One region of the Novimethylophilus sp. genome, then DNA from elsewhere that is predicted to be linked to it. Evidence: predicted binding sites of a transcription regulator. Region 1 holds the regulator's gene; each other region holds the start of a gene.
What was found. Region 1 encodes sigma-54, which starts transcription at its own class of promoters, with help from an activator protein. Its sites were predicted from a motif close to TGGCACNNTTCCTGCT; they were not measured.
Positions count from the first base shown of each region.

Region 2: VGK14_RS02475 (TorF family putative porin) is a predicted target of sigma-54. The motif match lies at 5,859-5,874, and genes of this name have one in related genera.
Region 3: glnA (type I glutamate--ammonia ligase) is a predicted target of sigma-54. The motif match lies at 2,833-2,848, and genes of this name have one in related genera.
Region 4: VGK14_RS10015 (TOBE domain-containing protein) is a predicted target of sigma-54. The motif match lies at 3,753-3,768, and genes of this name have one in related genera.

Region 1 is NZ_DASXVH010000013.1:5,388-12,540, forward strand. Features, by position in the region: gene ptsP (phosphoenolpyruvate--protein phosphotransferase) at 1-978, opposite strand, end outside; gene VGK14_RS01110 (HPr family phosphocarrier protein) at 1,064-1,333, opposite strand; gene VGK14_RS01115 (PTS sugar transporter subunit IIA) at 1,330-1,737, opposite strand; gene rapZ (RNase adapter RapZ) at 1,832-2,665, opposite strand; gene hprK (HPr(Ser) kinase/phosphatase) at 2,672-3,631, opposite strand; gene hpf (ribosome hibernation-promoting factor, HPF/YfiA family) at 3,810-4,136, opposite strand; gene VGK14_RS01135 (RNA polymerase factor sigma-54) at 4,151-5,593, opposite strand; gene lptB (LPS export ABC transporter ATP-binding protein) at 5,603-6,325, opposite strand; gene lptA (lipopolysaccharide transport periplasmic protein LptA) at 6,364-6,954, opposite strand; gene lptC (LPS export ABC transporter periplasmic protein LptC) at 6,935-7,153, opposite strand, start outside.
Region 2 is NZ_DASXVH010000026.1:33,044-40,196, reverse strand. Features, by position in the region: gene rlmD (23S rRNA (uracil(1939)-C(5))-methyltransferase RlmD) at 1-325, opposite strand, end outside; gene VGK14_RS02495 (helix-turn-helix domain-containing protein) at 609-1,586, shown strand; gene eutC (ethanolamine ammonia-lyase subunit EutC) at 1,593-2,432, opposite strand; gene VGK14_RS02485 (ethanolamine ammonia-lyase subunit EutB) at 2,429-3,820, opposite strand; gene eat (ethanolamine permease) at 3,887-5,266, opposite strand; gene VGK14_RS02475 (TorF family putative porin) at 5,282-5,722, opposite strand; gene VGK14_RS02470 (3'-5' exonuclease) at 5,912-6,688, opposite strand; gene VGK14_RS02465 (YdbL family protein) at 6,772-7,153, opposite strand, start outside.
Region 3 is NZ_DASXVH010000015.1:11,958-19,110, forward strand. Features, by position in the region: gene uvrA (excinuclease ABC subunit UvrA) at 1-666, shown strand, start outside; gene mtgA (monofunctional biosynthetic peptidoglycan transglycosylase) at 695-1,387, opposite strand; gene aroE (shikimate dehydrogenase) at 1,384-2,181, opposite strand; gene VGK14_RS01285 (rhodanese-like domain-containing protein) at 2,194-2,649, opposite strand; gene glnA (type I glutamate--ammonia ligase) at 2,898-4,307, shown strand; gene VGK14_RS01295 (DUF4124 domain-containing protein) at 4,418-4,936, shown strand; gene glnL (nitrogen regulation protein NR(II)) at 5,003-6,100, shown strand; gene ntrC (nitrogen regulation protein NR(I)) at 6,097-7,153, shown strand, end outside.
Region 4 is NZ_DASXVH010000065.1:15,311-22,463, reverse strand. Features, by position in the region: gene modB (molybdate ABC transporter permease subunit) at 1-452, opposite strand, end outside; gene VGK14_RS10035 (TOBE domain-containing protein) at 442-846, opposite strand; gene modA (molybdate ABC transporter substrate-binding protein) at 843-1,601, opposite strand; gene VGK14_RS10025 (porin) at 1,646-1,819, opposite strand; gene VGK14_RS10020 (porin) at 1,767-2,813, opposite strand; gene VGK14_RS10015 (TOBE domain-containing protein) at 2,887-3,696, opposite strand; gene VGK14_RS10010 (helix-hairpin-helix domain-containing protein) at 3,931-4,218, shown strand; gene VGK14_RS10005 (SDR family oxidoreductase) at 4,249-4,944, shown strand; gene VGK14_RS10000 (FecR family protein) at 5,044-5,730, opposite strand; gene VGK14_RS09995 (filamentous hemagglutinin N-terminal domain-containing protein) at 5,753-7,153, opposite strand, start outside.

The DNA of each region.
Region 1 (7,153 bases):
TTCCGCCACCTTGCGGTAGGCCTCAAACTGTTCGTCTTCTGCCGGCCATTCGCTACGGTTCATGAACAGGAATTCGGTACGGTACAGACCGACGCCGGTTGCGCCTACCGCTTTCAATTGCGTGACATCGCCGGGGATTTCGATATTGGCGTGCAGGTCGATCACGGTGCCGTCCAGTGTCACCGCCTTGGTCTGCTTGAGCCGCTTCAGCTTCTGCTGCTCCAGCTCCCACTGTTCCTGGTGCAGCCGGTATTCGGCCAGCGTGTCCTTGTCCGGAGCGACGATGACGACGCCCTGGTGCCCGTCGACGATGATCAGTTCGCCGTTTTGTATCAGGTCGCGTGCATGGTGCAGCGCGACGATAGAGGGAATATTCAGGCTGCGCGCCAGAATCGCAGTGTGCGAGGTAGCGCCGCCGACGTCAGTGATGAATGCGGCGAACTGGTGCTGCTTGAACTGGATCGCATCCGCCGGCGACAGGTCGTGCGCCACCAGTATGATGCTTTGTTCCTGCCGCGCCAGCGCGGCTTGGCCGGGATGTCCCAGCAGGACCTTGATGACGCGCTCGACCACCTGCACCACGTCGAATTTGCGTTCGCGCAGATAGGTGTCCTCGATCTCGTCGAACTGCGCGACCAGGTCGTCCATTTGCAGCTTGAGCGCCCATTCGGCGTTGCAGTTTTCACTGAGGATGATGTCCTTGGGCGACTCCGACAATGCGCGGTCGGAGAGGATCATCAAATGGGTGCTGATGAAGGCGCCCATTTCTGCCGGCGCATTGGCCGGCAGATGGCTGCGGATGCTGTCGAGGTCGTGGCGCACGGTTTTGATCGCGTGCGCAAAACGCGCGACCTCGGCCTTGAGCAATTCGTCCGGCACCACGTAATGCGCGACTTCCAGCAGCGCGTGCGACACCAGATGAGCATGGCCTATCGCCACGCCTGATGATACGCCGACGCCGTGCATGGTAAAGCTCATAAAGCTTTACTCCATGTAATGGTGAAACTCATGAAGCGCAACCGTTTAAAACGGGTAACACTCATCGAAATGCGGCTGCCCAGGCTCATTCGCCTTCCCCGAACTTGTTGTTGATGAGCTCCACCAGCTGGCTCATGGCTGCGGTTTCATCGTCGCCGCTGGCTTCCAGCGTAATTTTGCTGCCTTTGCTGGCGGCCAGCATCATCACGCCCATGATGCTTTTGGCATTGACGCGCCGGGTGCCGCGCTCTATCCATAGCTGGCTGTCGAACTGTCCGGCCACTTGCGTGAGCTTGGTGGAGGCGCGGGCATGCAAGCCCAGTTTGTTGACGATTTCAATTTCCTGCCGAATCATGTTTTACACATCTCCCGGGTAATATGAAGAATCCCTCCGGTGCCGCCGGCAATGGCTTTCTCCACAAGGGCTTCCAGTGGTTCGTTACGATAGGAAATAGCCCTTACCAGCATCGGCAGATTGACGCCGGAAAGGCCCTCGACACGGCCGGGCTCCATCAGCCGGCAGGCGATATTGCACGGCGTGGCGCCGTAAATGTCGGACAGCACCAGCACGCCGCCGCCGTCCTCCTCGTTCAGTTCGTTGACCAGCGCGCGCGCCTGCGGCAGCAGCTCGACCGGATCGTCATGCACCGATACGCCCAGCTGCTTGAGCAGCGGCGGGCGTTTACCCAGCACATGGGTGGCACAGTGAATGAGGCTGTCGCCTAGCGTTCCATGAGCGATTACCAGTATTCCAATCATGATTCAGAAATCCTTTTGCACTCCGGGGAACAGGCTGAGCAATGCCATCCTTTTCTTTTCCCCGAGCTCCCTATAGTAGACGGTCCCATGTTGCTCAAGCCAGTTCGCGGTGCCTCACCAGCACCCGTTGTTGTGCGCGAAAGTATTGCGCCAAATGCTCGACAAAATACACCGAGCGGTGTTGCCCGCCGGTGCAGCCGATGGCGATGGTCAAATAGCTGCGGTTATCCCGCACGAAACACGGCAGCCATTTTTCGATGTAGCCGCGAATGTCTGCCAGCATTTCTGCCACTGCCGTCTGGCTCTCGAGGAATTTTTTTACTGCCGGGTCATGGCCGGTAAGCGGGCGCAGCATGGGATCATAATGTGGATTGGGCAGACAGCGTACGTCGTAGACGAAATCGGCATCCAGCGGAAGCCCATGCTTGAAGCCGAAGGATTCGAATAACAGCGTCAACCCGCTGTGGTCGAGCGCGGCGAAATCCTTGACCCACGAGCGCAACGTATTTGCCGCCAGTTCGCTGGTATCGATACGGTGACCAAGATCGGCGAGTTCCGTCATCAACGCGCGTTCCGCATGGATGCTTTCCGCCAGCGTACGCTCGCCGCCTGACAAGGGATGGCGGCGCCTGGTCTCGCTGAAACGTTTGACCAGGGTTTCGGTATTTGATTCGAGAAACAGCAGTTGTAGCTCGGCGCCGCGCGACCTGAGTCCGCGGATGTGCCCCGGTAGCTCTTCCAGCCTGGCGCTGCGCGTATCCACGCTGACGGCGACCAGTTGCTGGCCGGCTTGGTCCAGATGCTCTACCACCGGGGTCAGCATCTGTGCGGGCAGGTTGTCGACGCAGTAATAGCCGCTGTCTTCCAGCGCCTTCAGCACGATGCTTTTGCCGGAGCCCGACAGGCCGGTGACGATTACCAGGTGCATCGCTGGCTAGTTCCTGTCATCGTGCGACATATTGCGCCGGATTTCGCGGTTCTGGCGCTGCAAGAACTGGCGTGAGCTGTTGACGCCGCGCAGCAGCAGGATGTGGTTGCGTACCGCGACTTCGACCAGCACCGCAAGGTTGCGACCGGCAGCGACCGGCAGCGTTACTTTAGGGATTTTGACGCCGAGGATGGTTTCGCTCTGCGCCTTGATCTTGAGCCGGTCGACCTGGTGCGTGGCAAAATTTTCCGCCATTTCCAGCTGCACGATCAGGTCCAGCGGCTTGGTGGGCTTGATCGCGTTGTCGCCGAACAGCGCGCGCACGTTCAGCACGCCTAAGCCCCGCACTTCCAGAAAATCCTGCAGCAGTAGCGGGCAGCGGCCTTCCAGGCGCTCCGGCGAAACGCGATAGAAATCGGTGACGTCGTCCGCCACCAGACGGTGGCCGCGCGTAATGAGTTCCAGCGCGAGTTCGCTTTTGCCGATAGCGGCTTCGCCCTTGATCAGCACGCCGAAACCCTGCACTTCCAGAAACACGCCGTGGGAACTGGTCGATTCCGCCACCGCCTGGGCCAGGAAATGGCTCAGCACGTCCATCAGGCGCGGGCTCTGCTCGGGTGACGTGAACAGCGGGGTTCTCGAGTGGTCGGCAGTATCCAGCAACACTTGGGGCGCCACTTCGCCATTGGCTACGACGACTGCGGCCAGGTCGGTGGAAAACAGGTTGGCGATGGCGAATTTCAGTCCGTCATCGTCCAGGCTGCGCAAATAATCCATTTCGGCGCAGCCCAAGACCTGCACCCGGTTGGGATGCACGAAATTCAGATGCCCGATCAGCGCCAGCGAAGGCTTGGTAACGGCTTCGCTGGTGAGCAAATTGCCGCCGCCTTCCTTGCCGGCAACCCACGTCAGCCGCAGCTTGCGGCGGGTATCGCGGTAAAGCTCGGCAACGGTGATCTGGGCCATGTAAGAAGGTTAACCGCCGATGAACGCAGATAAATGCCGATGGCTCAGCAATCGATTTACTATTCGCAGCACAGCGTAAGATGCATGCAAAAAAGGATAGTGATTGTCTGAATAATCTGTTTTATCTGCGTTCATCGGCATTTATCTGCGGTTGAATGCTGTTATGGTTTTTTTAACCTTATTCGGCGTTCTGGTGCTTGACGCCGCCATTGGAGCGGTGGTGGTCGGAAATTTTTTCCTTGAACTTCAGCACCTGACGATCCAGCTTGTCCGCCAGCAAATCGATCGCGCTATACATGTCGCCGTTGCTGCATTCCGCATGCAGGTCGCTGCCGGGAACATGGATGGTGGCTTCGGCTTTCTGCGCCAGCTTTTCCACGGTCAGGGTGACCTTGACGTCGATCACATGGTCGAAATGATTGGTGATGCGCTCCAGTTTGGACTGGACGTAATCGCGCAGCGGCGGAGTGATTTCGAGATGATGTCCGGTCAGGTTCAGGTTCATGATGATGCTCTCCTCTAGATGGTCTTGCGTTGATTGGCAGCGGGTATCTGCAAAGATTCGCGGTATTTGGCGATAGTGCGGCGTGCCACGACGATACCCTGCTGTCCAAGAATGTCGGCAATCTGGTTGTCGGAGAGCGGCTTGCGCGGCTCCTCCGCAGCAACGAATTGCTTGATTAATGCGCGTATGGCGGTGGCCGAACAGGCGCCGCCGGATTCGGTAGCGACATGGCTGCCGAAGAAATATTTGAGTTCATAAACACCGCTCGGTGTAAGCATGTACTTGCGGGTAGTCACCCGCGAAATGGTCGATTCATGCAGGCCAAGCTCGTCGGCGATTTCGCGCAGCACCATGGGACGCATTGCCACGTCGCCATGCTCGAAGAAGTTGCGCTGGCGGTCGACGATCGCCTGGGACACGCGCAATATCGTGGCAAAGCGCTGCTGGATGTTCTTGATGAACCATTTCGCCTCCTGCATTTGCGTGGACAGGTACTGGCTGGAACTGTCGCGGTTGCGGGTGAGAATGTCCGCATACATGCGGTTGATGCGCAATTTGGGCACGGCCTCGCCATTCAGGCTGGCAAGCCACATGCCTTTGACTTTTTTCACCACCACTTCCGGCTGCACGTAGTGGTCGGCTTCGATGCGGGTAAAAGCGGAGCCGGGGCGGGGGTCTAGCCGGGTGATGAGCAGCTGTGCCGCGCGCAGGGTTTCGTCATCGCAGCGCAGGTTTTTTTTCAGGCGTGCATAGTCGCGCGTCGCCAGCAGCGGTAAATGGTTGCGCACGATGAGCAGCCCCATATCCCGCTGCGGAGTATCCTCGGGCTGTGCGAGCAACTGCAACTCCAGGCATTCGGCCAGATTGCGCGCCCCCACGCCGAGCGGGTCGAGATGCTGGACCAGCTTGAGCGCCGTTTGCAGCTCCAGCAGGTCGATTTCCAGTTCGGCGGGCAGCATCTCCGCCAGTTCTTCCAGCGGCTGATCCAGATAGCCGTCTTCGTTGATCGCATCCACCAGCAGCGCGGCCAGCGCCTGATCATGTTCGGACAGCGGCATCATGCGCAATTGCTCCAGCAGGTGCTCGCGCAGCGTGGGCGCGTCCGGCTCCTGGAACAGGTACTCGTTATCGTCGTCGCTGCTGGCGTTGCCGCTGGAAACCTTGTCCCAGCGTTCGCTTTCCACCGAACTGAAATCCGTTTCGGCCGAGTCCGGCGATTCCGGGGTTTCAGCCGGAGCGCCGACCTCGGTATCGACGGTCTGGCTGTCGGTGCCGGTATAGTTCGGCGTCACCGCATCTTCTTCGCTGCCCCGTTCCAGCAGCGGGTTTTCCTGCAGCATCTGCTCCAGTTCCTGCCCCAGTTCCAGCGAAGACAGCTGCAGCAGGCGGATGGACTGCTGCAGCTGCGGGGTGAGCGCCAGGTGCTGCGAAAGGCGAAGTTGTAATGATTGCTTCATGGTCGATGCTTACAGCCGGAAATCCTTGCCGAGGTAAACCTCGCGCACGCTTTCGTTGGCGATGATTTCGTCGGGCCGCCCGGCCGCCATTACGCGGCCGTCGTTGACAATATAAGCACGGTCGCAAATGCCGAGCGTTTCGCGCACGTTATGGTCGGTAATCAGCACTCCTATGCCTTGTTCCTTGAGGAAGCGGATGATTTTCTGGATATCGATCACTGCAATCGGGTCGATGCCGGCGAAGGGTTCATCCAGCAGGATGAAGCGCGGACCGCTGGCCAAGCAGCGGGCAATTTCCACGCGCCGCCGCTCGCCGCCGGACAGGCTGACCGCCGAATTGTCGCGCAGATGGGTGATGTGCAGTTCCTGCAATAGTTCATCGAGGCGCAGTTCCAGCTTTTCCGGCGGAATATTCTGCAACTCCAGAATCGCCAGGATGTTTTCCGCCACCGTCAGCTTGCGGAAAATGGAAGGCTCCTGCGGCAGATACGACAAGCCCATGCGCGAGCGGCGATGGATCGGCAGCCTGCTCAGGTCATGGCCGTCCAGCGTGATTTGCCCGCCGTCCAGCGGCACCAGCCCCACCATCATATAAAAGCTGGTGGTTTTGCCCGCGCCGTTGGGCCCCAGCAGGCCGACGATCTCGCCACTGGAAACCTTCATCGAAATGTCGTGGACCACCGTGCGCGCCTTGTAGCGCTTCTGCAATCCCTGAACCTTGAGCTCACTCACAGTTGCCAACCCTGGACTCCCGGTTGCCGTCCCTTGCATCATTGATTGTCTTGCGGTGCGGAGGCCGGCGGCGTTTCTGCGGCAGGCTTCGCGCCGGCGCCTTTCGCCGACTTCGGCTGGATCACCGCGTGCACGCGGCCTTTCGGATTGGCCGGCGTCGCCCCCTGCGGGCCGCCGAGCACTTCGGCGTACTCGGCGTTGGCGTCGTACATGATGTAATCGCCATGCACGATGTCCTCGCCGCGCTTCACCCATGCCTTCACGTACAGCTGCACCTTGTCCATGCGGCCGTCGTATTCGATGCGCTGGCCGCTGCCCTGTATATATTCGTCCTTGCCTTCCATCTTCTGGCGGAAAGTGGTGGGGCTGCCGGTGGAGGTGCTGTGCTGGAAGCCGTCCTTGTCCTCGCGCACGACCAGTTTGTCGGCATGAATGACTAGCGTGCCTTGGGTGAGGATGACATTGCCGGAATACACGCTGATTTTTTTGGCGTCGTTCGAGGTCAGGCTGTCGGCCTCGAGGTCGATAGGCTTGTCGCGGTCGGCTTTTTCCGCGAACGACATGCCGCTTGCCAGCAGCAGGAGCAGCGAAAGGGCGAGGTGAGATATTTTAATTAGCGGGATTCGCATAATGTCTCCGGATCCGGGTCTTGGAATGCCCGGCTTTGGTTTCGGTTTTTTTCGCCTTCCGGCCGTTGGTCTTGGTTTTCTGGGTATTCATGTCGTTGGTGCCAGCCTTGTTTTTGGAGCGCGGGCTTTTCACATCCGCTTTATCCTGTTTCTGGCCCGCTGGCGCCGTCACCGGCGCTTTCACGCCTGCGACCTGTTC
Region 2 (7,153 bases), on a different contig from region 1:
ATTCCGGCTTCACCTTGGCGATGTGCCACAGACCGTCTTCCAGCACGCGCTGCTTGACGGCGACCTGAGCCGAAAACTCCAGGTGCTGCATCGCGCAGCCGCCGCACATGCCGAAATGCACGCATTTGGGCTTAACGCGGCTGGAAGATTCCTTGACGATGCGTTCGATGCGGGCGAATTCGTAGCTGGGTTTTTTGCGGTAGCTGGTGTAGGCGACTTTTTCGCCGATCAGCGCGCCTTCGATGAAAATGACCTTGCCCTCGACATGGGCGACGCCGCGCCCTTCCTGGTCGAGCGATTCGATGGTTGCGATGGGATTTTGCATAAGAGTTGCGATTTTACCGCAGAAGGCGGGCTATCTGCTCAATAGCGCCCGATCCGGCACATTCATCCATCTGCACCTCGGATATAAGCAACGCACTGAAGAGGTGCATTGCCAATGAGTATTGCAAGCGCAATTTATTCCGTATTTCTTGCAAAATCGCCGGTAATGACCGCATACTTGGGCTGGCTCATTTATTGCTATTTTTAGGTACATAGCAATGGATAACCTGTGCAACCGGGTTTCCTAACCATCGAACTCTGAAGCTGATCGAACGCAGGACGCCATGACTATAATTTCAGGATGTCTGAAACAGGTTCACACTCGGGATTTCGCCGAACAGGCTTCGCTGCTCCAAGGATGGAACCAGCATTACGCGCAATTGTCTTCCGGGGCTTTCAGCGGATCCATTTCGGAACTGCTGTTCGACGACATCCACCTGTTCGAGGAATCCACCAGCCGGGTACTGTTCCAGAGCGGCAATCTCGCGGCCAATGTAGTTGCCATCGGCATTCCGCTTGCCACCGAAGGGCATGGGCTGTTTTGCGGCAACGCCATGCACAGTGCATCCGCGCATATTTTTTCCGGTTCCGGCGGATTTGAATTCCTCTCCCCTCCCGGGTTGATGATGGGCGGGATCGCGGTATCCAGGGATGCCCTGATCGAAAGGCTCCCCGAAGCCTCCCAGGAATCGGTCATCACAGACATCTCCCATGCTCATCTGAAATGCGTGCGGCCGCAAAAAATCCACGCGGTACGGGAGTTCATGCGCGACGTATTCAATCCATGCCGGGAATCGCCGGCATTGTTGCAGGACATCCGTTTCCGCCGAAGATTGCGGGAGATCACGCTGACGCATGTTGCAGAGGTTCTGGCCGACGTTCCGGCCGCTGAGGATGAGGATCGCCTCACTCCGCGCCGGCGCTGGAAAATCGTCATGCAGGCGCGCGATTACCTGTCCGGCATGGCGGACGCCCCGGTAAGCGTCGAGACGCTCTGCATGCACCTCGGCGTCAGTCGCCGCACCCTGCAGTATTGCTTTCAGGAATTGCTGGGTATGAACCCGGTCGCTTTTCTGCGCGCGCAACGGCTCAATGGCGTACACCAACTGCTTAAAGATGCGCATTCCGTGACGGAAGCTGCCACCGCCTGGGGATTCTGGCACTTCGGGCATTTTTCGCAGGAATACAAAAAACTGTTTGGCGAATTGCCTTCGGATACCTGGCGTCGCCAGCACCAGTGCCATTCCCGGAGCAACCGGTAAAGCGCGCTACTCGCCGGACAACCTGGGCTGCGCCACCGCACCGATCTCGGCAATATCGCTCTGGTCCTTCAATCCGATGCCCGACACTTTCAACCGCATCGCCTCACTGACCAGCCACAGCGTCTTGCGCGCTGCCGCCCCATAACTCAATCCCTCGGGACGCACGTTGGAAATGCAGTTGCGTTCCGCATCCTGGCGCCCTGTCCGCGGCGCATAGGTGATGTAAACCCCAAGGCTGTCCGGGGAAGTCAAACCGGGGCGCTCGCCAACCAGCATGACCACCACGCGCGCATGCAGCGCTTCGGCAACGGCGTCGCTCAAGGCAACACGCGCCTGCGTGGCAATCACCACCGGTGCGACGTTCCATGCGGGCGGCGTCACCGCGCGCAGCTGTTCCAGCAGCGGCTGCGCATGGTTCTTGATGGCCAGCGACGACAGACCGTCTCCCACAACGATCGACAGGTCGAAGCCCTTGTGCGGGTAATCCTGCAAAGTTGCGGCGGCATCCGCATCCAGGCGCCGTCCCAGGTCGGGCCGCAGCAGGTAGGCAGCGCGATCCGGTGCTGCGCTCCGCACGCGCAGGGTTTCAAACCCGGCATCCCCCAGCGACCGGCACAGCGCATCAACATCCAGCGGCAGATGCACCGCATCGCGCGCCATCGCATGGGAGAAACCGAAACGTAATACCTCGTCGGTGGGCATGCTGTTGCCCGCCCGACCCAGCGCAATGCGCGCCCGCGTAAATTTTTTCAGATGCTCCCACGGATCTTTTGAAACCGGCGCTTTTGAGGCAGCCTCGCCGGCAACCATCGGACCGGCGACAGTCGCAGCGGGGTTTTCCGTCATGCCGGGAGCGCCTTCGGCATCCTGGCGAGCAGCGGATGCGCCGGCTCCACCGGCCGTATCGCGCCGCCCGAATCCATGATGTTCATTTTCTTGAGCCATTGTTCATACTCCGGCGCCGCCCGCAGCCCCAACACATTACGCAGGTAAAGGGCGTCGTGAAATGAGGTGCTCTGGTAATTCAGCATGATGTCATCCGCGCCCGGCACACCGATGATAAAGGTGATGCCAGCCACGGCCAACAGCGTCATCAGGTTATCCATGTCGTCCTGGTCCGCTTCGGCGTGATTGGTGTAGCAAACGTCGCAACCCAGCGGCACGCCCAGCAATTTGCCGCAGAAATGGTCTTCCAGGCCGGCACGGATGATCTGCTTGCCGTCGTACAGATACTCCGGCCCGATGAAGCCGACCACGGTATTGCTCAGCAACGGTGAAAAGTGCCGGGCGATGGCGTACGCACGCGCCTCGCAGGTCTGCTGATCCACGCCGAAATGGGCATCGGCGGAAAGCGCCGTGCCCTGCCCGGTTTCGAAATACATCACGTTATTGCCCACCGTGCCGCGGTTCAGCGACAGCGCGGCCTGCTGCGCCTCGCGCAGGATGGCCAGATCGATGCCGAAACCGCGATTGGCCTGTTCGGTACCGGCGATGGACTGAAAAATCAGGTCCACCGGCGCGCCTTTTTCCATCACCTGAATCTGGTTGGTCACGTGCGTCAGCACGCAGGATTGGGTGGGAATGGCGAACTCGCCGATCACTTCGTCCACCAGATAATACAGATCCATCAGCGCGGGGATGCTATCGGTGGCGGGATTGATGCCGATCACAGCATCGCCCGCGCCATACAGCAGCCCGTCGACAATGGAAGCGGCGATACCGCGCACGTCGTCGGTGGGATGATTGGGCTGCAACCGCGTGGACATGCGGCCGGGCAAGCCGATGGTGTTGCGAAAAGCCGTCACCACGCGACATTTGCGCGCCACCAGGATCAAATCCTGATTGCGCATCAGCTTGCTGACCGCGGCGGCCATTTCCGGCGTGATGCCGGGGGCGAGCCGGCTCAAGGCGGCGGTATCGGCAGCCTCCGACAGCAGCCAGTTGCGGAAATCGCCCACCGTCAAATGGCTGATTTCGGCAAAGGCCTGCGCATCGTGCGTATCGACAATCAGACGCGTGACTTCATCGTCTTCATACGGAATCACCGGCTCTTGCAGAAAGCGCTTGAGCGGTACCTCGGCCAGGCACATCCTGGCCGCCACCCGCTCGGCAGCCGTCTCCGCGGCGATCCCGGCCAGATAGTCGCCCGACCTGCCGGGCGTGGCCTTGGCCAGCAACGCCTTCAGATCGGCAAAATGGTAGGTGTGCAATCCGATGGCGTAACGATATTGCATGCTTGCCCTTAATTCCCCATATCAATGCTTCCGGGGCCGCAAGCAGCCCGGAAAGAGTCTCACGGATTACGCAACGGCAGGCGCATGGTGCTTGTCCACCGCCGCATCGCGATGGTGCTTGGTGAGCAGGAAGTAGCCGAATGCCGCTGCCATCAACGCCATGAATACACCTGCCAGCAACTGGTTATAGTACGTCATGGTCACCAGGCTGACCACGGCCAGCACCAGTGCGATCACCGGGAACAGCGGATAGAGCATCGCCGGAAAAGGCCGATGGAGATCGGGCTCTTTCTTGCGCAGCGCAAACAGGCTGAACATGGAGATAATGTACATCACAATCGCGCCGAATACCGACATGGTAATCAGGTTGGACGTCAGGGTCTGGCCACCGAAGGTAATCAGGTTATCGCTGAAGATAGCCGCGATGCCCACCACGCCGCCGGCAATAATCGCGCGATGCGGCGTCTTGAACCTGGGATGCACGGCGGAAAAATACCTGGGCATGTAACCGGCACGCGCCAAGGCAAAAATCTGCCGCGAATAACCCAGAATGATGCCATGGAACGAAGCCACCAGACCAAACAGACCAATCCACACCAGCATGTGCAGCCAGCCGCTGTTTGCGCCCACCACCAGCTTCATCGCCTGCGGCAAGGGGTCGTTGATGTTGGAAAGCGCCTTCCAGTCACCCACGCCGCCTGCGAATATCATCACCCCCATCGCCAGCACAACCAGCGTCAGGATACCCGCGATATAGGCAGTCGGTACCGTGCGCTTGGGGTCTTGCGCTTCTTCTGCGGCCATCGCCACCCCTTCAATGGCGAGAAAAAACCAGATCGCGAACGGAATCGCCGCCACAATGCCGGGAATCACCGCCATGCTGAAACTGTCCCGCCCGGCCCAGCCGTGCGCCACGAAATTGCTGACAGAGAAACCCGGCGATACCACGCCCATGAACACCAGCAGTTCCGCAATCGCCAGCAAAGTCACGAACAGCTCAAAAGTCGCCGCGATATGCACGCCGATAATATTGAGCGCAATAAAGATCACGTACGCACCCGCCGCCATCGTCTTGGGATCGACGGATGGGAACTGCACGTTGAGGTACGCGCCGATCGCCATCGCAATCGCGGGTGGCGCAAACACGAACTCCACCAGCGTGGCGAATCCGGCAATAAACGCCGCTTTTGATCCGAAAGCGCGGCGCGCATAGGCAAACGGCCCGCCCGCATGCGGGATGGAGGTCGTCAGTTCGGTAAAACTGAAAATAAAGGTGGTGTACATCACCGCAATCAGTATGGACGTGACCATGAAACCTAGCGTGCCGGCCTTATCCCAGCCGTAACTCCAGCCGAAATATTCACCGGAAATCACCAGGCCGACGGCCAGACCCCACATATGCCAGACATTCAGCGTGGGCTTGAGGGAATGACTTTGATTACTCATATTCATGCTCCATAGTTAAGCCCGGCATCCGCGCATGGGCAAAGGCAATCCAAAGCCCGACCCATCAGAGTTTCCGCCCGGGTAATAGACATAAATAGCGCCAAGATCGTAGGTGAAATCGGACATCTCTTCCGGAAATGCGCCGCGCAAACCGCTGTAGGCATCCAGTTCCAGGTTAGCTCCCGGCACCCATTGGGAAGAAACATTCGACGCCCAGAACCCGGCATACGCACCCGAGGCATGATCCGCCTCGATACTGAACTGCACGGCAGGCTTATCCCAGATATTGCTCTGGCCGCGCCAGATGTAGTCATTGACCAGCGCGACCGAAGTTACGAACGTCCAGGCCGGTGCGGGTGCAGCTGCCGCAGCTTCCGCCAAAACGTTAATGGATACTGCGCCCAGCACGGCAACAGCCAGCCCACAGGTACGTTTCAGAAATGGACGATGGTTCATTGCTCCCTCTCTCGTTTCACGATTAACCTCAGCGAGCCGAAATCCGGCTCGCATTGGAACTCATTAAAAACGAGGGGGAACGAGTGTGCTATCCCATTTTGGCAAAACAGTTTATTGCAGGCGTATGAAGATCATCAGAAAGAAATATGACACAGAAGCGCAACAACCAGGAGCCTATTTCAACAGGCTTTAGGCAGCCCAGGCTGCCAGAAACTCCTGCCAATGGGGACCGGGGTAGGAAGCCAGCGTCTCGCGCACCAGCGCTATTTCGCGCTGGTAGGCTTCGGCGTTGAGAATGCCGCGCATCCGCTGAAAACGCAGGAAAACCAGGTGGGTATTGGCGACATCGGTTTCGCAATAGTTGCGGATGGCTTCGATCTCGCCGCGCTGGAAAGCATCCCACACCTTGGAGCCGTCCATGCCCAGCTTGCCGGGGAAACCGCACAACTGCGCGACCTCGTCCAGCGGCGCATTGGCGCGCGGCTGGTACATCGCCACCACGTCCATCAGGTCGAGATGGCGCATGTGGTAGCGGCTGATGTAGTTGTTCCACTTGAACTCGCGGTCGTCCTCGCCCAGGTCCCAATAGCGCGCCGCCTGGATGCCGTGGATCATCGCCCGGTAATGCAGCACCGGCAGGTCGAAGCCACCGCCATTCCAGGAGACGATCTGCGGCGTGTATTTCTCGATGCCGTCGAAAAAACGCTGGATGATCTGCGCTTCATTATCCTCCGGCGAACCCAGCGTCCACACCTTGAAATTGCCGCCTTCGCGCAAGGCGCAGGAAATGGCGCAGACGCGCTGCAGGTGCAAAGGCAGAAAATCGCTGCCGTTGTGCTGGCGGCGCTGATGGAAAGCCATCGCGGCGATATCCGCCGCGGGGGTGCCGGCCGGCAGGCCGTTGAGGCGCGCGATACCGTCGGTATCGGGGATGGTTTCGATGTCGAAGACTAGCGTTGGTGTCATCATTTCAACCGCCGATGAACGCAGATAAACACCGATGAATCTGGGTGTTATCTGCGTTCATCGGCGTTTATCCGCGGTTTATTTTATTTTTTAACCCAGCCGCCGCCGGCATCCTGATACCACCAGCCGCCCTGCGCTTTTTGCACCCAGCGCTGCGCAAAGGTGTTGCGCACTTCGGATTCCCATTCGGGATGGCCATTGGCGACGGCGATTTCCCTGTACAGCGCGTTGCGGTCGCCGTTTTCGGCGGAGACCAGGCCGTTGACGCCCTGGCGCTGCGCCAGCGGCACCGCATTGGCGTCGTGCATCGCCACCAGGCCGTCGCGCGTCAGGCCGACCGCACCGCTGGCGTAGTGGGACGCCAGTTGGCCGTGTCGCGCCTGCATGCTGGCCTTGAGCGAAGCGATGGCCGGGGTGTTGATTTCAAGATCGGCACCGGCTGCGAATACCGATGTAGTCAGTATC
Region 3 (7,153 bases), on a different contig from region 1:
GAATCGCGCATGCGCGGCTACGGGCCGGGACGCTATTCGTTCAACGTCAAGGGCGGCCGCTGCGAAGCTTGCCAGGGTGACGGCGTGATCCGCGTGGAAATGCACTTCCTGCCGGATATCTATGTGCCATGCGACGTGTGCAAGGGCCACCGCTACAACCGCGAGACGCTCGAAATCCAGTACAAGGGCAAGAACATCCGCGAAGTGCTGGAAATGACCGTGGAGCAGGCGCATGGCTTTTTCAACGCGGTGCCGGTGGTGGCGCGCAAGCTGCGGACCTTGCTGGATGTCGGCCTGGGCTACATCACGCTGGGGCAGTCGGCGACCACGCTATCCGGCGGCGAGGCGCAGCGCGTCAAGCTGGCGCTGGAATTATCGAAGCGCGACACCGGCCGCACCATGTATATCCTGGACGAACCCACGACCGGCCTGCATTTCGCCGACATCCAATTATTGCTCGACGTGCTGCACCGCCTGCGCGACCACGGCAACACCATTGTCGTCATCGAGCATAACCTGGACGTGATCAAAACCGCAGACTGGATCGTCGATCTTGGCCCCGAAGGTGGCAACGGCGGGGGGCAGATCATTGCGGAGGGCACACCGGAGGAAGTGGCGGCTAACGAGAAAAGCTATACCGGCAGATACCTGAAGCCCATGCTTTAGGCGGCCTGGGCTTTATGGTTGCCTGCTCTTAAGGCAGTTCCGCCATCGGCATCCGCGCGAGGATGATGCCGGTTTTGCGCGACAATCCGCGTGCGCCGCGGTGGCCGTCGTAATAGCGCGGATTGGGCACCATGGCCGCCAGCTTGGCGGCCTGTTCTGCCCCCAGGCCGGCGGCGGAAGTCTTGTAATAATGCCGGGCCGCGGCTTCCGCGCCGAATACGCCATTGCCCCATTCGATGACGTTCAGGTAGATTTCGAGAATGCGCTGCTTGGTCATCAGGTTTTCCAGCATCAGCGTGATCATCGCTTCTTCCAGCTTGCGCCAGGGTGTGCGACGGCCTGACAGGAACAGGTTCTTGGCAAGCTGCTGGCTGATGGTGGAGCCACCGGCGACGATTTTGCCCTTCTTGAGATTCTTTTCGTAAGCTTTCTGGATGCCGTCCCAATCGAAGCCTTCATGATCGACGAACCTGGCATCCTCGGCGACGACGACGGCGCGCTTGAGGTGGTTGGAAATGCGGTTGTAGGATACCCACTTGTGGCGCAGTTCGGCGTCGGCGTTCTTGGCTTGCAGGATTTCCAGCTGCGTTTCCATGAAGGCGCTGGAGTCGGGGTTGTGATCCACCCACCACCAGACGTGCAGGAAAACCCATAACTGGTAGAGCACAACCAGGGCGAGCAGTGCGAGGGTGGCGCGCCAGAAGAAACGCCGCAATCTCATCCGCGTAATTGGGCAATGACGGGCGCGGTTCGCGGCCGAACGCCGCGCCAGATGAAAAATGCTTCTGCCGCTTGTTCGACCAGCATGCCCAGGCCATCGGCGACGCTGGCGCCTTGTTGTTTGGCGAAACTCATGAACGGGGTTTCCCGGCCATACATCATGTCGTAGGCCAGCGCGCTATCGGCAAAAATACCGGCAGGCAACGGCGGCAGGTCACCGCTCAATCCGCTGGACGTTGCGTTGATGACGAGGTTGAATTGGCGTCCGGTGAGCGCTGCATAACTGCTGGCCTCGATGCCGCTGAAATGCGCGCGCAATGCTTCCACTTTTTCCCGAGTGCGATTGGCGATGGTCAGATTGGCCGGCGATGCCGCTAGTATAGGCAGAATGACACCGCGGGCCGCGCCGCCCGCTCCCATCAGCAAAATGCGCTTGCCCGCCATGGAAAAGCCGAGATTGCCCTGAATGTCGGACACCAGTCCGGCGCCGTCGGTGTTGTCGCCTGCGATTTCAGTGCCGTTCAACACCAGGGTATTGACCGCCTCGGCCTGCGCGGCGCGTTCGGACAACCTGGTTGCGAGGCGGAAGGCCTCTTCCTTGAACGGGACCGTGACATTGGCGCCCCGTCCTCCCGAGCAGATGAAGGCTTGCACGGCCGCCGCAAATCCGTCCAGCGGCGCCAATATGGCCTCGTAGCTCATATTCTGGCCGGACTGCTGTGCGAAAATGGAGTGGATTAACGGCGATTTGCTGTGGGCTACGGGGTTGCCGAATACGGCGTAACGATCACTCATGGGCGGTTTTAATCAAGCGTTCTTCCATGGTAGTCCGGCGGCTTTCCAGCCATTGACCTTGCCGCGTTGCGCAGTGGCTGCATCCGGATCGCCCTCGAAGCCTTCCAGCACATTGTATGTGCTTGTATACCCAATCTGATGCGCCGCCTGGGCGGCTTTGTGCGAGCGGCCGCCGCTGCGGCAAATGAACATGACCAGCGATTCGGGGTCGATTTGGGTTTTCAGCTGGCTGGCAAAGTCCGGGTTGGGTTTCCAGTCGGGATAGAAAGCCCATTCGATATGGTCGGCTTGCGGAATGCGGCCCACCAGATCAAGCTCGGGATAACTGCGTACATCCACCAGTTTGGCGTTGGGTGCCGATTGCAATATTTCCCAGGCTTCCTCCGGCGTGAGCGCGCCTTCATAAGCGAGCCCCTTGTCGACGGCTCGCTGCTTGGCTTGGGCGAGAATGTTGGTTAACGATGCCATAACTTGGTCCTGATTGAACGGTTTCCAAGAGTATAAAACTTTTGCTCGCCAAAATATCAGCCAAATTCAAATGCGCACCATTTTGAGGCGCGACTTGGCGCCAGCGCACGCATATGGTGCGCCAGGTTTTGTTTCGCTTCTTTAATCCGTTTATGGGACAATGGAAACTTTATGGAAATAACTTGGCACGCTTCGTGCTGTGCCAACGGGTCGATTTTAATCTTCAACTAGCGTTTTAGGAGAAATACATGGCAGTCGCCGACGTTATGAAACTGGTTAAGGACAACGAAATTCGTTTCGTTGATTTCCGTTTTACCGATACCCGCGGCAAGGAGCAGCACGTTTCTGTTCCGGTTTCCGCTTTCGATGAAAGCAAGTTCACCGAAGGTCATGCTTTCGACGGTTCCTCCATTGCCGGCTGGAAGGGCATTCAGGCTTCCGACATGCTGCTGATGCCGGACCCAGACACTGCCAATATCGACCCATTCTTTGACGAGCCGACCCTGATCTTGACCTGCGATGTTGTCGAGCCTTCCACCGGCACCGGTTATGACCGCTGTCCGCGTAGCATGGCTAAGCGCGCAGAAGCCTACCTCAAGTCCAGCGGCATTGGCGACACTGCTTTCTTCGGCCCCGAACCCGAATTTTTCATTTTCGACTCCGTTACCTGGTCGGTCGACATGTCCGGCTCTTCCAGCAAGGTGTATTCCGAAGAAGCCGCCTGGGTTTCCGGCGAAAAGTTCGAGGGCGGCAACATCGGCCATCGTCCCACCGTCAAGGGCGGCTACTTCCCGGTTCCGCCGGTCGATTCCTTCCAGGACATCCGTTCCGCCATGTGCCTGGCGCTCGAAGAGTTGGGCGTGCCGGTCGAGGTGCATCACCACGAAGTGGCGACCGCCGGCCAGTGCGAAATCGGTACCAAGTTTGCCTCGCTGACCCAGCGTGCCGACTGGACGCAAATCCTCAAGTACGTAGTGCATAACGTTGCCCACCAGTATGGCAAGACCGCGACCTTCATGCCCAAGCCTATCGTTGGCGACAACGGTTCCGGCATGCACGTTCACCAATCCATCTGGAAGGACGGCAAGAACCTGTTCGCAGGCAATGGCTATGCAGGCCTTTCCGAGTTCGCGCTGTACTATATCGGCGGCATCATCAAGCACGCTCGCGCGCTGAACGCCATCACCAACCCGCTCACCAACTCCTACAAGCGGCTGGTGCCGGGCTTTGAGGCTCCGGTGAAGCTGGCTTACTCCGCGCGCAACCGTTCTGCCTCCATCCGCGTGCCTTACGTGCAATCCGACAAGGCTCGCCGTATCGAAGTGCGCTTCCCGGACCCGGGTGCAAACCCCTACCTGGCCTTCACCGCCATGATGATGGCTGGTCTGGACGGCGTGCAGAACAAGATTCACCCAGGCGACCCTTCCGACAAGAACCTGTACGATCTGCCGCCGGAGGAGGACGCAAAGATCCCAACCGTGTGCTCCAGCCTCGATCAGGCACTGGAATATCTGGACAAGGATCGCGAGTTCCTGACCCGCGGCGGTGTGTTCTCCAACGAAATGATCGATGCTTACATTGGTCTGAAGATGGAGGAAGTGACTCGCTTCCGCATGACCACGCACCCGGTCGAGTACGATATGTACTATTCGATCTAAGCGGTTGCTGCTGGTTTAAAAAGGCGGGGAAACCCGCCTTTTTATTGCCTGTCGTCTGCCTGCGATGGCGGAACGTTGTTGGTTTAAGATTTCTCTAATACACTAGCGTTATGAAAACGTTAACTTTTTGCCTGGCTTTTCTTCTTGCTGTCCCGGCTGCTGCCGACACCTGTAAATATGAAGATGCAGAGGGGCGTATCGTTTATACCAATATTCCATTGAAAGGCGCCAAGAAATTATCCTGTTTCGGTTTTGACGGTAGCCCCAAGCAGGCGGGTGGCGGGCGTGAAAACAGGATGCCGCGCGCAGGCCAGCCAACTCCGGCAGATTTCCCCCGCGTTGACGCCAATACGCAGAAGCAACGCGACGATACGCGCCGCAAGATTCTGGAAGAGGAGTTGCTGGGCGAGCAGAAGGCTTTGGAGCAAGCCAAAAAGGCCTATGCCGAAGGTGAGGCGGATCCGGAGACGTTCAAGACTACAATCGCAGGCAAGGACGGCAAGCCGCAAACGGTAACGCGGCGTAATATGGCTGCGTTTGAGGAAAAAATGAAGCAATTGCAGGATAATGTCAACCTGCATGAAAAAAATATTCAAATGCTGCAAAAGGAGCTTGCTGGAATCAAGTAAATCCGGCGAGGTGGCGGATTGCGGACGGGGCCAGAATCATGGCGCGGCTCTTGCTTGGGGAAGGTGATGCTCAGTCAACTGCCTACTTCTTTTGCCGGTCTCGAACACCTTGCTACAGCCGTCCTGCTGCTTGATGGCGAACGTCGCGTCGTCTATGCCAACCCCGCGGCCGAAGTGATATTCGGTTTAAGCTATCACCACGTTGCCCTGATGCCGCTCGATCAGGTGTTTATCGGGGCCGAGATGCTATGGAGTGCGGTGGGAAGCGCCCTGGTCGGCAACAGCCCTTTTCGCGAGCATGAGCTTACGCTGACTACTTTCCGCCAGCACACGCTGGCAGCTACCTGCACCGTTACCCCGGTGGATCTTGCGCCGGTGCGTTTGGTGCTCGAGTTCCAGCAGATGGATCAACAGCTGCGTATTGCCCGCGAAGAGCGCATGCTGATCCAGCAGCAAGCCAATGCCGAACTGCTGCGCAATCTGGCACATGAAATCCGTAATCCACTGGGTGGCCTCCGTGGCGCGGCACAGCTGCTGGAGCATGAATTGGCGCAACCTACCTTGCGCGAATACACGCAGGTCATCATCAAGGAGGCCGATCGCCTGCAGTCGCTGATGGATAGGCTGATGGCGCCGCACCGTGTACCCAAGTACGAGCTGACCAATATCCATGAGGTGCTCGAGCGCGTGCGCAGCCTGATGCTGGCCGAATCGCCGGGCGGGATCAAGATTCGCCGGGATTACGACACCAGCCTGCCGGATCTGGTGGGTGACCGCGAGAAGCTGATCCAGGCCGTGCTCAATATCGTGCGCAATGCGGTGCAGGCACTGCATGGGCAAGGCGAGATCATTTTGAAGACTCGTGCCGAACGTCAGGTAACATTGGCTAAAAAACGCTATCGTGTTGCCATCAGGCTGCAAATTATCGATAACGGGCCGGGCATACCGGAAGATATCCGCGAACGTATTTTTTATCCGCTGGTGTCCGGGCGGGAGGGCGGTTCCGGTTTGGGCCTGACGCTGGCACAAAATTTCATTACCCAGCATCACGGCATGATCGAGTGTGAGAGCCAGCCGGGGCAGACGTGTTTTACCATCATGCTGCCTATCGAATATGCGGCCGCCCGACCGGGCTCGCAAGCCAAAAATCAGGAATTGCTATGAAACCAATCTGGATCATCGACGACGACCGTTCCATTCGCTGGGTATTCGAAAAGGCTCTGGCGCGTACCGATATGCCTTTTAAAACGTTCTCCTCCGCGCCGGAGGCGCTGGCGGCTCTCGAGACTTCGCAGCCTCAGGTGATTGTCAGCGATATACGCATGCCGGGAGGTTCCGGCTTGGACTTGCTGCAAGAGATCAAAAAACAACTGCCCGAAGTGCCGGTGATCATCATGACGGCTTATTCCGATCTGGAAAGCGCCGTCGCCGCTTTTCAAGGCGGAGCATTCGAGTATCTGGCCAAGCCGTTCGACGTGGATCAGGCCGTGGATATCATTCGCCGGGCAGTGGAAGAAAGCGAACGCAAAAGCAGTGAAGTGGTCGCGCCTGAAGAGACGCCGGAAATCATCGGTCAGGCGCCCTCGATGCAGGAAGTGTTTCGAGCGATAGGGCGACTGTCGCGTTCTCATGCGACCGTATTGATCAACGGCGAATCCGGCACCGGCAAGGAGCTGGTGGCGCGCGCCCTGCATCGGCACAGCCCGCGTGCCGACAAACCGTTTATCGCAATCAATACGGCGGCCATCCCCAAAGACCTGCTTGAATCCGAATTGTTCGGGCACGAACGGGGAGCTTTCACCGGGGCGCAGGGTGCGCGTCGCGGGCGTTTCGAGCAGGCCGACAGCGGCAGCCTGTTTCTGGACGAAATCGGCGACATGCCCTCGGACCTGCAAACGCGGTTGCTGCGGGTGCTATGTGACGGACAATTTTACCGGGTGGGCGGCCATCAGCCGGTCAAGGTCAACGTGCGCATCATCGCGGCCACTCATCAGGACCTTGAAGATCGGGTTCGCCAGGGTTTGTTCCGGGAAGACCTGTTCCACCGCCTCAATGTGATCCGTCTGCGCTTGCCGCCATTAAGGGAGCGGCGCGAAGATATCCCGTTGCTGGCCCGGCATTTTCTGCAGCAAAGCGCGCAATCGCTAGGTGTGGAACCCAAACACCTGGCGCCGACCGCCTTGCGCTACCTTGCTGCGTTGAACTGGGGGGGCAATG
Region 4 (7,153 bases), on a different contig from region 1:
ACCGTGCCGGACAAGAGTGCGGGCTTGATATTGGGCAGCAGCACGCGCAGGAAAGTCTCCAATTTAGACTTGCCCAGCACATGCGCGGCCTCGGCAAGGGAGGATGGAAGGTTCTGGAAACCGGATTGCACCGGGTGCACCAGAAAAGGAAAACTGAAAATCACCGAAGCCACCACCAGCCCCTCGAAGCTGAATGCCAGCCTGAGACCGGCCACACGGTCCAGCCACTGCCCGAACCAGTGCTCCGGGCTGAAGGCCAGCAGCAGGTAGAAGCCCAGCACGGAAGGCGGCAGCACCAAAGGCATGCTGACCAATGCCTCGACCACGGGTTTGAATCGGGTCCGGGTATGCGCCAGCCACCAGGCAAACGGCACGCCGATGCAGAACAGGATAGCCGTCGTCACCGACGCCAGCTTGAAAGTGATCAGCAATGGTTGCCAATCAAGCGTCATGGGACAGCACCATTTCATTAGCCTTGACCAATGCCTCCGCCGTGTCGCCGACAGCCAGTTGCAGGCGATCCACGCCGCGCGTGGTGATGACGCAGATCAAGGGCTCGCCGCGATAATCCAGCCCCACCGCGCTCAGGATCGCGCCGCGCTCGATGCTGCGCACCGTCACCGGAAACCGGTTGCGCAGGCTGATGAGGCCGGTGAGATTTTTCGCCAGCGAGACCTCGGTTTCCTTAAACAGCAGCGTCACCGGATGGCCCACTCGCAGGTAGCTCGCCGTGTCCGGAGTTTCCAGCAGCGTTGCGGTAAACATGTCGCCGCCGACCGCCACATCCACCAGCGACATGTGGCTGTTGCAATCGACGCTAACGATTTGTCCTTGCAGCTTGTTCAAGGCAGTTTGTATCCATGTTTGGCGAAAATCTCGCGCGCTTTGGATGAAAGCACAAAGCCGTAGAACTTGCGCGCGGCTTCGCCATTCACCTCCGACCCGTGCTTGAGGATCACGACCCCCTGCGCGATCGGCTCGTAGCTTTCCGCCGGCACTTCTATCCACTTGCCCTTGCCCGCCGTTTCTGGAGCCACGACGATAGATTTTGCGCTGAAGCCCACATCCGCCGCCTTGCTGTCCACATACTGGCTGACTTGGGTGATATTTTCGCCATACACCAGCTTGGGTTCGACAGCCGCACGCACCTTGTAATAATCCAGCACCTTGAGTGCCTGCCGCCCGAACGGCGCGACCTTGGGATTGGCGATGGCAACCTTGCCCACGCTTGCATCTGCGAGCCCGGCCACGCCCTTACCCAAATCGACATCCTTTTGTGTCCACAACACCAGCAGGCCGTAGGCGTAAGGTTTGGGCGGCGTAACGGCGTAGCCGTCCTTATAAAGACCTTCCGGGAACTCCATGTCCGCCGACATGAATACGTCGAACGGTGCGCCGCTCCTGACCTGTGTTGCGATCTTGCCGGAGGAGTTGAGCACGCTCTGTGTCTCGATACCGGTTTCTTTCTTGAACTCGGCAGCGAGGTCGTCAAACACGTATTTGAGATTAGCCGCGATCGCTACGGTCAAGGGTTCCGCGCTGGCAACAAGTGCATGTGCCAGCAACAGGAGGATAAGAAAACACTGTTTCAGGAATTTCATGTTGGCTCCTATAAGATCATTATCGATGGGCTAATTCAAGTGCATCAGAAGTCGAACTGCGCCCGCATCGTCAGCGCGTCTTCGTTGTCAAAAGTCTTGCCGCTAACGGTGACCGGCATCTCTAAGCTGGTATGCACGTAGTTGGCGATCAGGCGCACGTTGGGGTTAAGTATCCAGTTGGCGCCCAACGCCCAGGCATCGACTCCGGAGGCTGGCATACCAGGCTGACATGTCACGGCTGAAGTTGGTGCCGTCAAAATTGGCCCGGATGTATTCGCCCTGGAGCTTGATCGGACCGTTGGCCAGAGCAAGTTCAGCCCCGCCGCGGGTACGGTCGACGGGGTTGGTGAATTTGTTGGCAGAGGTATCGGTGGTTTCGAAGAACTTGTAACCGCGCGCTTCCGTCTGCATTACGGGAATAGCTGAACCGCCTTCCTGCTTGCCGTAGGAATAGAAGCCCCCCACATGCACCACCGCATCCTTCCAGCCGGCGAATTCGGCTATATTGCCGGTGAGGCGAGCCATCAAGTCCTTGTTGTCGTGTTTGGCATCGCTTTCGTCGGCGTTGTTGCCGTTGATCCAGGCGGCGCTGTAATAGATGCCGTTCATCGGCGTGCCATGCACCATAACGCCACGGTCAAAGGTACCGCCGAGCAGGGCATCGGCCAGCGAGCGTTCCTGGAAGTCGGTGAAATTGGTGCTCATGCTGCGTTCAAGTCCGTAGAATGGCTTGAACTGGCCGAAGCGTATCTTGACTTGCTTGAATTTGTCGATATCGAAATAGGCATGGGTGAGCGTCGTGCTGGTACCGGAGTATTCGCCTTCCACCCGCGCGGAATAGTCCTTGTAAAAGGTCATGGCAGCGCCCAGCCGTGCGCGGCGCACGCTAAAGGTGTCGGCGGCGCTTTCGTCCGGGTGGAACACGCGGGCATCGGCCTGCACACGGCCGTTGATGGCGAGTTGCCAGTTGCCGCTGCCGTCTCCTAATTTCATGCCATCCTTGAAAGATGCGAAGACCGGCTGCCCTTCTGCCTTGCCTCCGGCACCCTGCAAGGCTTTCAGTTCCTCGGCCATCGCTTTCATCTGCCATTGCTGCTCTTCCAGCATTTTCTGCAACTGCATGATCCTGTCGTTAGTATTGTCGTCCGCATAGGCGACATTGACGCACAAAGCAAGCAGCACACCACTTTTCAGCGTCCATCCCCGTTTCATTTAAAGGCTCCTTTTCAAAAAACATCAATCGCAATAAAGTTAACTACATAACGACAGGCAAAAAAACACCGCCTTAATCGGTGACTCCCAGAATGACACTGCTGGCCTTGAACACGGCGCAGACTTCAAGCCCTTCTTTCAGGCTCAAGCTGTTTACACTTTCATTAGTGATAATCACGCTGACGGTGTTGCCGCCGTCCAATTGCAGCACCACCTCGGTATTCACATTACCCAGCGTGATGCGCGTGATCCTGCCGATGAGCTTGTTGCGAGCGCTGACCTTGTTTGCGGCATCCGGCAAGGCGAGGATGATCCAGCTGGCCTTGACCAGCGCCCAGGCATCGCTGCCGATCTTGAGATTCAGGCTCTCCAGCCCGTCATGCGTGACGACGGAATGTATCCTGTCGCCGCCGGTCAACGTCAGTTCCACTTCCACATTCACCGGCCCCAGCTTGATGGCGCTCACCTTGCCGAAAAACTGATTTCTTGCACTGGTTTTCACGGACAGCCTCCTGATCATATGATAAACATTGTCGAAATCGGCGATGCCCGCGCTGGCGGCTTCCAGAAAGCGCTTTTGCTCGCGCAGCAGGGCCCGGTAGGCATCCACGATGCGGACACCCAAGCTAGTCAACTGCGTCCCGCCGCCGCCCTTGCCGCCTGTCATGGTCGCCATCAGCGGCTCGCCCAACATGCCGTTCATCGCATCCACCGCATCCCACGCACCCTTGTAACTCAACCCTGCCGCCTTGGCCGCCTGCGTGATCGAACCGCATTCGCCGATGTGCTCCAGCAATGCTATGCGCTTGTCGCTCAACAGGTTTTGCTCGTCGCGTCCCAGCGCTAGCGTGCCTACTACTTTCAAGTCGTTACGGTTCGCCATCGGTTTGTTCCAGTTATCGCAATAAAATGTAGTATATAGCGATACGCTGGAAGTTGAGCAGGTTCCGTGCCATAAGCGAGTTGCACTTTTATATTCAATTAGATTGAAATAAGTTAACGCACAGGCCTGGTGTTGGCGAGACGGATTGTAGCGTTTGCGACAATCGGTGATCGGCCTTGCAAAAGTGCTGCTAACCTCGTTTAATTACTCCATTGAACTATCTTCGCCGTCGCGATGAACCCGCAAAAAGTCGACAGAGCCAAAGTTGCCTGCCTGGAAGACCTGCCCAACGTCGGCATGGCCATGGCCGCGGATTTGCGCCTGATCGGCATCCATGTGCCGGAGCAACTGGTCGGCAGGGAAGCGTTCGAGTTGTATGATGCGCTGTGCATGGCGACGGCCATGCGGCATGATCCCTGCGTGATCGATGTGTTTATGTCGATTGTCAGTTTCATGAACGGCGGGCCTGCGCGGCCATGGTGGTCGTTTACCGAGGAACGCAAGCGTTTTTTCAAGCCCTGACTTTTAGCGTCCATTTTTACGGGAGCATTTATGGATACCCTGCTGATCACAGGCGCCAATCGCGGTCTCGGGCTGGAATTCGTTAAACAATACGCCGCCGCCGGATGGCGCGTGCTGGCTTGCTGCCGAGATCCCGGCCAAGCCCGGGCATTGGGCAAAATCGCAGCCGATTCCCAAGGCCGGGTAATGTCGCATGCGCTGGACATGGCCGATTTTCACGCCATCGACACATTGGCGGAAGAATTGCGCGACATCCCGATAGACCTCATCATCAACAATGCCGGCATCTACCCGGACCGGAACAGCGGCTTCGGGCGTACCGATTACGACGTCTGGGCAAGCGCTTTCCGCGTCAACGCGATGGCGCCGCTCAAGATGGCGGAGGCGTTCATCGGCCACCTGGAACGCGCTAAGGGCAAATCTATCGCCACCGTCGGCAGCAAGATGGGCAGCGTCGCTGACAACACCAGCGGCGGTTGCTACCTGTATCGCTCCAGCAAGGCCGCGGTGAACATCGTCGTCAAAAGCCTGGCGATCGACTTGGCCGGGCGCGGCATCAAGGCGGTGGTGCTGCATCCCGGCTGGGTACAAACCGACATGGGCGGTCCCAATGCGCTGATCACCGCGGAACAGAGCGTGGCCGGCATGTGCAATGTGCTGACGCGGCTGACCGTGGCGGATTCCGGGCGCTTCATCGCCTATGATGGCAAGGATGTGCCCTGGTAATTTATCGCGCTGAAAATAAGAACGCGGCCTGAATTATCGGCCGCGTTCTTATCAGGCTTGCTTCTGCTAGCACATTTGCGCGTCTATTCTCGGTTATTTTTAATTCACGTAACAACCGGCGCCGCCGGTATCGCTTTTACCCTCGCTAGTTCCGCCGTCCGGATGGCCGGTTTCCAGCGGTAGGCCCGGATCTTTTGGCACCAGTATCGGCTGTATGTTGAGGCTGCTGACAAAACCGAACTGGCCGGCGCTGAAGTTCAGTTCGCCGGCATTATTGCGGGCGTTGATGACGCCATTGATCACATTCAGGTGCAGGCCGTCCTGCAGCCTGCCGCCGCAATCGCCCTGGCACATCAGAAGGCGGAAGTGGGTGCCGCGGATGCCAATGGTGGCGGTGGCGGTGTTGAGGCGATAAGCGTCGCGATTGCCGCGCTTGCCAACCAGGCCTGTGATCGTGCGCAGGCCGCCCTTGATCAGGCTGAATACGAAATTGTCTTTGTCGGGCGCGTTTTCATCAAAACCATAAGCGTCGATTTTGAGTTTTGAACTGGGGCTGATGGTGACTTCGCCGCCGTCTGAAAACTTGATGCGCGCATAACTGTCTTTTTCGGTGGAAAGGACATCGCCGGCATCCACCTCGGATTTTTGCGAGAGGATTTTTACCGTTCCGTCGGGCTTCTGAACCGAAAGCGTGCCGCTCAGGTTGGCCACTGTCGCGGCCGCGCCCAGCGCCTCGAACGATAACAAGGCGGCCAGCAGGGCAATGATACGTAGTGTTTTTAGCATGTCCATTCTTCCTGCAAATTGATTAGCTGCACTGTTGCGGCTTGTCTTTTTTATCCTTGGATTCTTTGTCTTTGCTGTTCTCTTCGGAGTTGCCATTGCCATTGTCGTTCTCGCCATTGCCGAAGAAATCGTCTCCCTTCGGGGCATCCACCAGCAAAGTATGTTCAATAAGCGAGGTGGTATTGGTCGACGTCAGCAAGTCCTTGTTGGTGCGGCTGAGCACGCCATTTATGACGCTGGGTCCGCCGTAGGTGACGAAGAAGTTGCCATTCAGTACAGGGGGTGCCCCGGCAACATGGATGTACGAGCCACTGGGGCCGCTGAATGCACTTGCCACGCCGTCCACCAGCCAGCCGTCGCTCGCCAGTAGCGGGAATTTGAAACGGAGCGTGAGCGGGGACGACACATTGATATGGCTATTGTTGTCCAGATGAAGATGCCCGTCGACCGTAAGCAGCATTTCGTGTTGCGCGGAAAGATCGGAGCTATTCAGTCTGAGGTCTCCCAGCACGATGCCGAGCATGCAGCCTCCCAATCCCAGGCAACCGGTTCCGGCAAGATTGGCATTTGCCGACATGGAAGAATTGGTGAGGATAATATCCTTGCCGGAGAAGCCTACGCCATCATAGGCGTTGATACTGGAGTTCTTTAAGGTGACTGTGGCGGTCTTGACGAAACCGAGGAAAGCCGCGGTGTGAGTCTTAATGAATTCCGGATCAAAGTTGAGGCCGATGGCGCCGCTGGATGCATAGACGCTGGCGCTGTCCAGCATCAGGTTCTGGCTGACCAGCAGGGCGCCTTCGGCAGCACCCTTCGCTCCTCCTCCGACGTTAATGGTGGAATTCTGCAGCAGCAAGCTGTTCCAGCCATCCAGCTCTACCCCGCCGTAAGCTTTGAAGGAGGAGCCGCTAGCCGACACGGACATGGCATCTATATTGATCCAGCTTTGATTGATACCGCCTACTGCATTGGTGGACGTCGCATTCAGGGTGGCATTCGTCAGCTTGACGGAAGCGGTCCCCGAAATAAAACTGACGGCTGGGATACTAGGAGCGGCACTGACAGTGATGCCGGGAGCAGGATGGAAAGTGTCCCCGATATCAATGTTTGCCTGGCCGCCTAAACCTGCGGACGATGCAGCGGCAGTGATGGAGCCTTCTACGACAATCGTACCCAAACTATCGATGGCTATGCCTGCGCTACCACTACAAGATATGCTGGTGACAGTACAAGCGCCGGCAGCGCTGGGATTGGTATTGGAACCGCTGGCGGATATCGAGGTATTGCCGATGAGGCTGGTGCTGTTGACACCGAACAGATTGATCCAGGCGCTGCCATTATTACCTGTATTGGCAGTGGCATTAGCCATAATGGAGGCTCCTGTGGTGCTGAAATTCCTGGAGGCATAGCCCCCAATCCAGGC